Regions from separate parts of the Promicromonospora sp. NFX87 genome, predicted to be linked through region 2. Evidence: riboswitches for the same ligand, from Rfam matches in the RefSeq annotation. Region 2 holds a riboswitch; the other holds the start of a gene.
What was found. Region 2 has a riboswitch for FMN ahead of pnuC (nicotinamide riboside transporter PnuC). Riboswitches for the same ligand answer to the same signal wherever they lie in the genome.
Positions count from the first base shown of each region.

Region 1: another riboswitch for FMN. It lies ahead of ribD (bifunctional diaminohydroxyphosphoribosylaminopyrimidine deaminase/5-amino-6-(5-phosphoribosylamino)uracil reductase RibD); the one in region 2 lies ahead of pnuC (nicotinamide riboside transporter PnuC).

Region 1 covers NZ_CP183413.1:2,829,311-2,833,853, reverse strand. Annotated here, with positions in the region: gene ACNYC2_RS12725 (sensor histidine kinase) at 1-716, shown strand, start outside; gene ACNYC2_RS12720 (response regulator) at 713-1,399, shown strand; gene ACNYC2_RS12715 (DUF2306 domain-containing protein) at 1,501-2,154, shown strand; FMN riboswitch at 2,213-2,347, shown strand; gene ribD (bifunctional diaminohydroxyphosphoribosylaminopyrimidine deaminase/5-amino-6-(5-phosphoribosylamino)uracil reductase RibD) at 2,465-3,619, shown strand; gene ACNYC2_RS12705 (riboflavin synthase) at 3,619-4,260, shown strand; gene ribB (3,4-dihydroxy-2-butanone-4-phosphate synthase) at 4,284-4,543, shown strand, end outside.
Region 2 covers NZ_CP183413.1:104,247-108,789, forward strand. Annotated here, with positions in the region: gene ACNYC2_RS00500 (acyl-CoA dehydrogenase family protein) at 1-1,151, opposite strand, end outside; gene ACNYC2_RS00505 (Gfo/Idh/MocA family protein) at 1,194-2,351, opposite strand; gene pnuC (nicotinamide riboside transporter PnuC) at 2,371-3,057, opposite strand; FMN riboswitch at 3,171-3,308, opposite strand; gene ACNYC2_RS00515 (helix-turn-helix domain-containing protein) at 3,398-4,147, opposite strand; gene ACNYC2_RS00520 (hypothetical protein) at 4,218-4,412, opposite strand; gene ACNYC2_RS00525 (disulfide bond formation protein DsbA) at 4,435-4,543, shown strand, end outside.

The DNA.
Region 1 (4,543 bases), 2.7 Mb from region 2:
TCGGCCTGGCGCTCCGGTACCGGTCCGGCGCGCGCCGGCGCGAGCGTGAGCAGGTGGTGCTGCTCGAACGGGAGCGACTGGCCCGGGACCTGCACGACGTCGTCGGGCACCACATCTCGGCCGTCGCGGTGCGAGCACAGGCCGGGCTCGCCGTGTCGCAGACCGATCCCGGAGCGGCGGCCGACTCCTTGCGGGTGATCGAGGAGCAGGCCTCCCTTGCGCTGGCCGAGATGCGCATGCTGGTCCGCGTCCTGCGGTCGGACGAGCTCCGCCCGGCCGAGGGTGGCGGCGACCGAGCGGACGAGGCGGACGAGCTCGCTCCGGGGCCCACGCTGGCCGACGTCGAACGCCTCGCCGACCCCACCACGCCGCGCGTCGAGGTCGACCTGGAGGGCGACCCCGCCCGGGTCTCGGCGGCCGTGGGCGGCGCGGTGCAGCGCATCGCGCAGGAGTCGGTCACGAACGCGCGCCGGCACGCCCGGGGCGCCACGCGGATCACGGTCCGTGTCACCGTGGGTGAGACGTCCGTCCGGCTCCGGGTGTCCGACGACGGCGGTGCGCCGGTCCCTCCGAGTCACGGCGGGTACAGGCACGGCGGGTACGGGCTCGCCGGGATGCGCGAGCGTGCGGCGCTGCTGGGCGGCACGCTCGACGCCGGGCCCGACGCGGCCGGCTGGACCGTCGAGGCGGTCCTCCCGATCTCGGGCGCCGCATGACAGGCAGAGACATCAGGGTCCTCGTGGCCGACGACCAGGAGATCGTCCGTACGGGCCTCACGATGATCCTGAACGCCCAGGAGGGCATCGAGGTCGTCGGGCAGGCCGCCGACGGTCGGGCAGCGGTCGAGCTCGCGCAGCGGCTGCGCCCCGACGTCGCCCTGCTCGACATCCGGATGCCGGACGTCGACGGTATCGAGGCGACCAGGCTGCTCGCGGGCCCCAGCGTCGCGGACCCGCTCGCCGTCGTCGTGATCACCACGTTCGACCTGGACGAGTACGTGTACGCAGCTCTGCGCGCCGGGGCTCGAGGGTTCCTGCTCAAGGACGCCGGCCCGGCGCTCCTGGCCCAGGCGATCCGGGCCGCCGCGTCGGGCGACGCCCTGATCGCCCCGAGCGTCACCACGCGGCTCCTGAGAGCCTTCACCGACGCCGGTCCCCGCGACCTGCCCGCGCAGCCGCTGGACCCGCTCACGGCACGCGAGGAGGAGGTTCTGCTGGCGGTGGCCACCGGCCGGACGAACACCGAGATAGCGCGCGAGCTGTTCGTCACGCTGAGCACCGTGAAGTCCCACGTCGCGAACCTGATGACCAAGCTGGGTGCGCGCAACCGCGTGGAGGTGGCGCTCTGGGCGTACGACACGGGGCGGCTCCGTCCCGTGCGCCCCGCGCACGAGCCCTGACGCGGGCTGCACCCGTCCTTTCGGCGACTCGTACTTTTGGCCAGGCCGAGACCGGTCTGCGGGCCCATGACCTGCGGGGGCCGGCGGGGCAGGCTCGCACCATGACCACATCCCAGGTGCGGACCAAGCCCACCAGCCGCCGCCAATGGCTCGTTCCCGCGGGCCTCCTCCTGCTCGCGCTCGTCCCCGCGCTCGGCGGCGCCGCGCGCGTCTCCGAGCTGGCCGCCGACCCCGTGCTCACCGCTGACAACGCGCGGTTCGTGACCCAGCCGATCCCGGTGCTGGTCCACATCGTCTGCGTGACCGTCTACAGCATGCTGGGGGCGTTCCAGTTCGTCCCGAGCCTGCGACGACGCAGCTGGCACCGGCTGGCGGGCCGCGTCCTGTTCCCCGCCGGGCTCGGTGTCGCGCTGACGGGGCTCTGGATGACCGCGTTCTACGACCTGCCCGACAAGGACACCGTGGTCGTCAACGGGGTCCGCTACGTGGTCGGCGTCGTGATGGCGGTGTCGCTGGTCCTGGGCGTGCGCGCGGCGCTGCGGCGCGACTTCATGACGCACCGGGCCTGGATGATGCGGGCGTACGCGCTGGCCATGGGCGCGGGCACGCAGGCGCTGCTGATCGGCCCGTACATCGCGCTCGCGGGCATGCCGGGGCCGGTCGTCAACACGGTGCTCATGACGGCGGCGTGGGTCATCAACGCGGCGGTGGCCGAGTGGGTGATCCGTCGGCGGCGGATCGCCGCCCGGGTGTGACGCAAGCCATGCCGACGGCCGCGAGGTTTATGGCATGCTGGCAAGCAGCAGTACGCACACACGTGCTCCGGGGTCGGTGTAATTCCGAGCCGGCGGTTAAAGTCCGCGACCCGCGTCCTCCGCAAGGAGGACCGGTTGATCTGGTGAAACTCCAGGACCGACGGTGAAAGTCCGGATGGGAGGAAGCACGTGCGGCGTCGCCGTCCCCTGGGGCGTGCGTCGTCGTGACGTCGTGCGCGCGGGCAGGGCCGGTCGGCCTCGTCCGCGCCCCGTCGTCCACCCCGGAGCACCGAAGCTCGGGGAGGACAGCATGAACCAGCCACCGCTGGGCCGCGACGCGGCGTATGCGGCCACGACGCTCCAGGCCGCCATGCGCCGCGCTCTCGCGCTGGCCGCGCAGGGCCCGGCGTACGGCCCGAACCCGCGCGTCGGCTGCGTGCTCCTCGACCCGAGCGGCCAGCCGGTCGCCGAGGGCTTCCACCGCGGCGCCGGCACGCCGCACGCGGAGGCGGCGGCGCTGGCCGCCGCGCGCTCGCGCGGCGTCGACCCGCGGGGCACGACAGCGGTCGTGACGCTCGAGCCCTGCGCCCACCACGGCCGCACCGGGCCCTGCGCCGACGCCCTGATCGACGCCGGTGTGGCCGCGGTGCACGTCGCGGTCGCCGACCCGAACCCGGTGGCGACCGGTGGCGCGGCCAAGCTGCGCGCCGCAGGGATCGAGGTGACGACCGGCATCCTCGCCGAGGAGGGCGAGGAGCTGCTGCGCCAGTGGCTGCACGCCGTCCGGACCGGACGCCCCTACGTCACCCTCAAGCTTGCGACCAGCCTCGACGGGCGGGTCGCCGCCGCGGACGGTACGAGCCGCTGGATCACCGGCCCGCAGGCACGAGCCCACGCCCACACGATCCGCGCGCAGGTCGACGCGATAGCCGTCGGCACGGGGACTGCCCTGACCGACGACCCGTCGCTCACCGCACGGACGATCGACGGCGGCCTCTTCGAGCACCAGCCGCTCCGGGTGGTCGTCGGCCGCCGCGCGGTGCCCGAGGATGCTCGCCTGCGCGGGCCGGGCGGTGCGCTGCTGCACCTGCCCGAGCACGACCTCGGCGCCGTCCTGCGGGAGCTCGCGGAGCGCGAGGTGCGCCATCTCCTCGTGGAGGGCGGCCCCACCCTGGCCACCGCGCTGCTCGCCGCCGACGCGGTGGACGAGCTCCACGCGTACGTCGCACCGGTGCTGCTCGGCGCGGGCGCGACCGCCGTCGGCGACCTGGGCGTCACCACGATCGGCGACGCCGCACGCTTCACCACCCACGACGTGACCCGGCTCGGCGACGACGTGCTGTTGGTAGCGCGTCGCGTCCAGCCTGCCCGGCCCACCGAGCCCACGGCGGCCACCGCGGCCACCGAGTCAGTCCAGCCAGTCCAGCACGGTCGGCTCAGCCGGCACACCAAGGAGGAGATCTGATGTTCACCGGAATCATCGAGGAGCTCGGCTCCGTCGTCGCGCTCGACCGTCCTGACGGTGACGACGGCGCGGACGCCGTCGTCACCGTCGCGGGCCCGCTCGCCGCGTCCGACGCCCGGCCCGGTGACTCGATCGCCGTCGACGGGGTGTGCCTCACCGTCGTCTCCGTGGCGGACGGTTCGTTCGTCGCGGAGATCATGCCCGAGTCGCTGGGCCGCAGCTCGCTCGGGGGCCTCGTCCCGGGTTCCGTGGTGAACCTGGAGCGCGCACTGCCCGCGAACGGCAGGCTCGGCGGGCACGTCGTCCAGGGACATGTCGACGGCATCGCGACGCTGGTGCGCCGCACGCCCGGACCGCGCTGGGACGACCTGGAGTTCTCCGCGCCCGCTGCCCTCACCCGGTACGTCGCGGAGAAGGGCTCCATCGCGCTGGCGGGAGTCTCGCTGACGGTCACGTGGGTGTCGGACGGCGGCTTCGGGGTGTCGCTCATCCCGACCACGCTCGCCGCGACGACGCTCGGCAGGCTGGTCCCGGGCGACGTCGTGAACGTGGAGGTGGACGTGCTCGCGAAGTACGTCGAGCGGCTCCTCGCGGCGGATGCGACTACCGGCGTCGGCGACCTGACCGGGGCCGCACGATGAGCGCGGGCGGGACGGTGCACGTCATGCACCAGGACGCCGTGGACACGAGCCTCGTCGAGCGGGCCCTCGCCGAGCTCGCCGCCGGCCGCCCCGTCCTCGTGGCGGACGACGCGGGCCGGGAGAACGAGGTCGACGTGGTGCTCGCGGCGAGCGTCGCGACCGCCGAGTGGGTGGGCTGGACGGTGCGGCACTCCTCGGGCTACCTGTGCGCGCCGATGCCCGCGCACCGTGCGGACGCGCTGGAGCTTCCGCTGATGGTGGAGCGGAGCGAGGACCCCCGGAA
Region 2 (4,543 bases):
TAGGTGTGCAGGGCCTCGATGTCGGTGAAGTGCCGGGCCACGCGGTTCTCCAGCAGGATGCCGTTGCCCCCGAGCAGGTCGCGGGCGATCGCCGCGATCTCGCGGGCTCCCCGCGTGCAGGTGTACTTGGCGAGCGAGGCCTGCGGGCCCGTGAGCTGCCCGGCCTCGTCGAGCCGCGTCATCTGCTTCACGAGCAGCTGGATCTGCGTGAGGACCGACAGCATCGTGGTGAGACGCTCCTGCACCATCTGGCTCGCGGCCAGCGGGCGGCCGAACTGCGTCCGCTGCTTCGAGTAGGCCACTGCCGACTCGTAGCACGCGACGGCCTGGCCGACGGCCTGCCAGGCGACGCCGAGCCGGGTCGCGAACAGGACCCGGCCCGTGTCCTTGAAGGTGCGGGACTTGGGCAGGAGGTTCCCGGCCGGGACGAACACGTCCGTCAGGACGATGTGCGCCTGGTGGATGGCGCGCAGCGAGACCTTGCCCTCGATGGTCGTCGCCGCGTAGCCGGGGGCGTCCTGCGGCACGATGTAGCCGTGCACCTGGCCGTCCTCGCCACGTGCCCACACGACGGAGATGTCGCCGATCGAGCCCAGGCCGATCCACTTCTTCTCGCCGTTGATGACGTAGCCCTCGACGCCGTCCCGGGTCTCCGGCACGGCGGAGGTCTCCAGACCCACCGAGTCCGAGCCGTGCGTGGGCTCGGTCAGCGCGAAGGCACCGAGGATCTCGCCGCGGGCCATGGGGCCGGCGTACTTCTCGATCTGCTCGTCGGAGCCGAGCATCACTATCGAGCGCAGCGCGAGGCCGCCCTGCACACCGCAGATGGTGGAGACCGAGCCGTCGCCGCGCGACATCTCCATCGCGGCCAGGCCCTCGGCCATCTTGGAGATCTTCGGGTAGCCGGGCACGTCCACGCCGTCGCGCAGGAAGTCCAGCTCGGCCATGCGCTTGACCAGGTCCAGCGGGACCTCGTACCGCTCCCAGTAGCCGTCGATGACCGGCAGGACCTCGTCCTGCACGAACCGGCGGACGGCGAGCTGGTGTGCCCGCTCCTCCTCCGTCACGTCCGCGAAGGCACCGGCGAAGTCGATGTCGAGCGGTTGTGAGACGTCGTAGTCGGGCGCCGTCACACCTGGGGTCTGAGTCATGGTTCCATGGTGCTCCGGTACTGGATCTCAGGTCAAACGATACTAGGTCTCACTTTGAGCAGGCCCGGCATGGCGGCAGGCCCGCCCGTGGGCCCACGGCTGCGGTGTGGTCCGCACGCGTTCGCTCGACGCCGCGGCTAACCGCACCTGGAGCTGGAGGTACTGGTCCTGCGCGGCCTCGGCCACGGAGTAGGGCGACGGCGTCCCGTGCAGCACGTGGTCGGCCATGTCGGCGACGATGCGCGCGATCGACAGCTCGTCGTCGGGCAGGCGGGCCGGCCGGAACTCATTGCGGTACAGCCAGCCGCCGTCGAGCGTGTAGCCCCGGAGGTACAGGCCCTCGTGGCTGCCGGCCCCGCCCGCGGCCACCCGCTCCAGCGTGGAACGCCGGGGGAGCCCGTCGGCGCCGACGTGCCGCACGACGTCGTCGCGCAGCTCGCCGCGCTCACCGCGGACCAGCAGCGCGGGGGAGCGGACCCAGGAGCGGTACTGGATGTCGTCGAACTCGTAGGTGCCGAGCCGGCCGCCGAAGTCCAGCCACGCGGTCGCGTGCACCGTGTCGACGAGGTCCAGGTCCTCGGGATCACCCGCGCGGCTGGGGCTCGGCAGCACCCGGCGCGCATCGCGCCGGGCCGTGATCACCGCGTCCTCGAACGTGATGCCCAGGGCCCGGCGCAGCACGCTGAGGCCGTGGTAGTCGTGCGCCACGGCGACGTGCGCGTCCGTCACGGCGCCCAGCAGTCCCGAGCCGGCGACCGCGAGCTGCGCCCCGACCAGCGGTTCCAGGTGGTACTGCTCGGCGACGTGCACGCACGCGCCGTCGTCCACGAGCCGCTGCAGGGCCGTCAGCTCCTCGACGGTGCCGGCGGCGGGCGTCTCCGTCAGGACGGGGACGCCCGCCGCGGCGAGGTCGCGGATCACCGGCTGGGCCGCGCCGGCGGGCAGGGTCAGCAGGACGACGTCGGGCCGGCCGCCGGCGAGCAGCTCGGGCACCGAGGCGTAGGCGGGCGCCGGGAGCCCGGGCAGGCCCGCGGCGGGGAGGCCGCGGGACGCCAGCTCCGCGCGGTCCGCCGCGTTGCGGGTGGCCACGCCGACGACCTCGAAGCGGTCGGGCAGCGCGTTCAGCACCCGCAGCATGGTCCGGGCCCGGAAGCCCGAGCCGACGATCCCGATCCTGGCCGTGCGGTCCCGTGAGGTCACGGAGCCCGACGCTACGCCCTCACGAGGCGGTGACCGCTGCCTCGTCCGGATCCGCGCTCTCGCGGCGGCTGATGCGCCACCACGCGAAGAACCCGAAGAGGGTGAACAGGCCGTAGATCACGTACATCAGCGCGGTCGCCCAGTACCCGGCCGAGAACAGCAGCGGGACGCCGACCAGGTCGACGGCCACCCAGATCAGCCAGAACTCGACCCAGCCCTTGGCCATGCCGTAGGTCGCGAGCACGGAGCCCATGAAGATCCAGGCGTCGGCCCAGACCGGCTCGTACGAGCCGAGGGCCCGGAAGAGCGGGGTCAGGAGCAGCGTGCCGGCGAACATGCCGGTCACCAGGCCCACGCGGGCCTGCCAGGACGCCCAGCGGGGGTGCACGGCCACCGTGCCGACGCCGCCCATCCGCTGGGTCTGGCGCCAGCGGTACCAGCCGTAGATCGACACGGCGATGAACATGATCTGCCGGCCCGCCTGGCCCAGCATGTCCGCTCGCGTCGCGTCGCCGAACCAGGAGCCCATGAACACCGTGAAGAGCAGGATGTTGCCCACGATGCCGACGGGCCAGGCCCACACCTTGCGGCGCAGGCCGCCGAGCGCCGACGCCAGCCCGAACAGGTTGCCGATGACCTCGCGCCAGTAGATCTGCTGGTCGGCAACCAGGAACGTCGCGTCATAGGCGGCGCGGAACCAGTCCATGTCTCTTCCCTCTCCGAAGGTCCGCACACGGGGACTCCGGGGTGAGGGTCGGCGCGCCACAAGGACACCGACGACGACGCGAGAGGGCACCCCGAGGGGTGACGGCGCGCGCCGCACGTGCTTCCTCCCATCCGGACTTTAACCGTCGGTCCTGGAGTTCCACCAGGTCAACCGAGCCTCTCCCGAGGGAGCGACACGGGTCGCGGACTGTCACCGCCGGCTCGGAATTTCACCGACCCCGGAGCACGTGTGCATCTGCTGCACTTGAACTACTGAACTGCTTGCTAGCGGAACACAGGATGCCACGACCCCATTCCCGCCCGGAAGTGCCTGGCGCGTGCTAGGCGAGCGCTTCCCGGACCGCGCGAGCCACCTCGTCCGGCCCGGCCCCGCCCGAGACGACGGTCACGACCACCCGGCGGCCGGACGGCGCCCCGCCCGCCGCCGGAGCGTGGCCGCCTGCGCCGAGGACGGCGGCCCGCCGCAGGTCGGCGAACGCCTCCTCGAGCTCGGGCCGCAGCTCGAGCGAGGGCGTGCGCAGCCAGCGCCGCAGGATCGCGTTGTGCACGGCGACGACGGACGCGGCGAACGCGATCGACGCCGTGGACGTCGACCGCTCCGGCGGCAGCGTGTCGCGCAGGTAGTGCGTGAACGCCCGCTCGTAGCGGTGCGTGGTGATGAGCTCACGGTCGCGCAGGGCAGGGACCTGCTGCAGCAGGGCGTACCGGGCGAGCGACGTCTCGCGCTGGCCCACGTGGTGGTCGAACACCATGCGTGCCGCGCGGCACACCTCGAGGTACGGGTCGATCTCGGGGTCCCAGGCACGGCCGAGGTCGTGCCCGGACTCCTCACTGGTACGGGCGTCGGGGCGGGTGGCGGCGAGCATCACCACCACCTCCTCGAGCAGGAGCTCGTGGTCGGCGAAGACCACGTCCTCCTTCGAGCGGTACCGGCGGAAGAACGTGGCCCGGCTGACCTTAGCGGCGTCGGCGATCTCCTCGACGGTGGTCCCCTCGTACCCCTGCCGGGTGAACAGGTCCACCGCGACGTCTACTGCCTGCGCATGCGTATGGGTACGGACGGCGGTCATGCCAGGCAGGCTACCGCGTACCTTTCGGGACGCGGGAAAGATCCTTGAGCGATACATGGTGGTCAAGGCGCTAGTTTTCCGGGCTCGAGATCTTGCCGGACCGCAGTCTGTGCAGGTAGCGCACCTCGCGCACGGCCATCAGGAGGCCGAGGCCACCGGGTACCGCCGACCACGGATGACCCAGTACAACTCCGACAAGGCACACCAGAAAGATCACCCCACCGCCGACGACGGTGGCGAGACTCGCCCAACGGATCCCGGTCACGCAGTGAGCGTAGTCTGCGGGCGTGACCGAGAACGCTGCCAAGCCCGTCGTGGACGTCTACGTCGACCCCATGTGCCCCTTCGCCTGGATCACGTCGCGCTGGGCGCTCGAGGTGGCGCAGCTCCGCGACG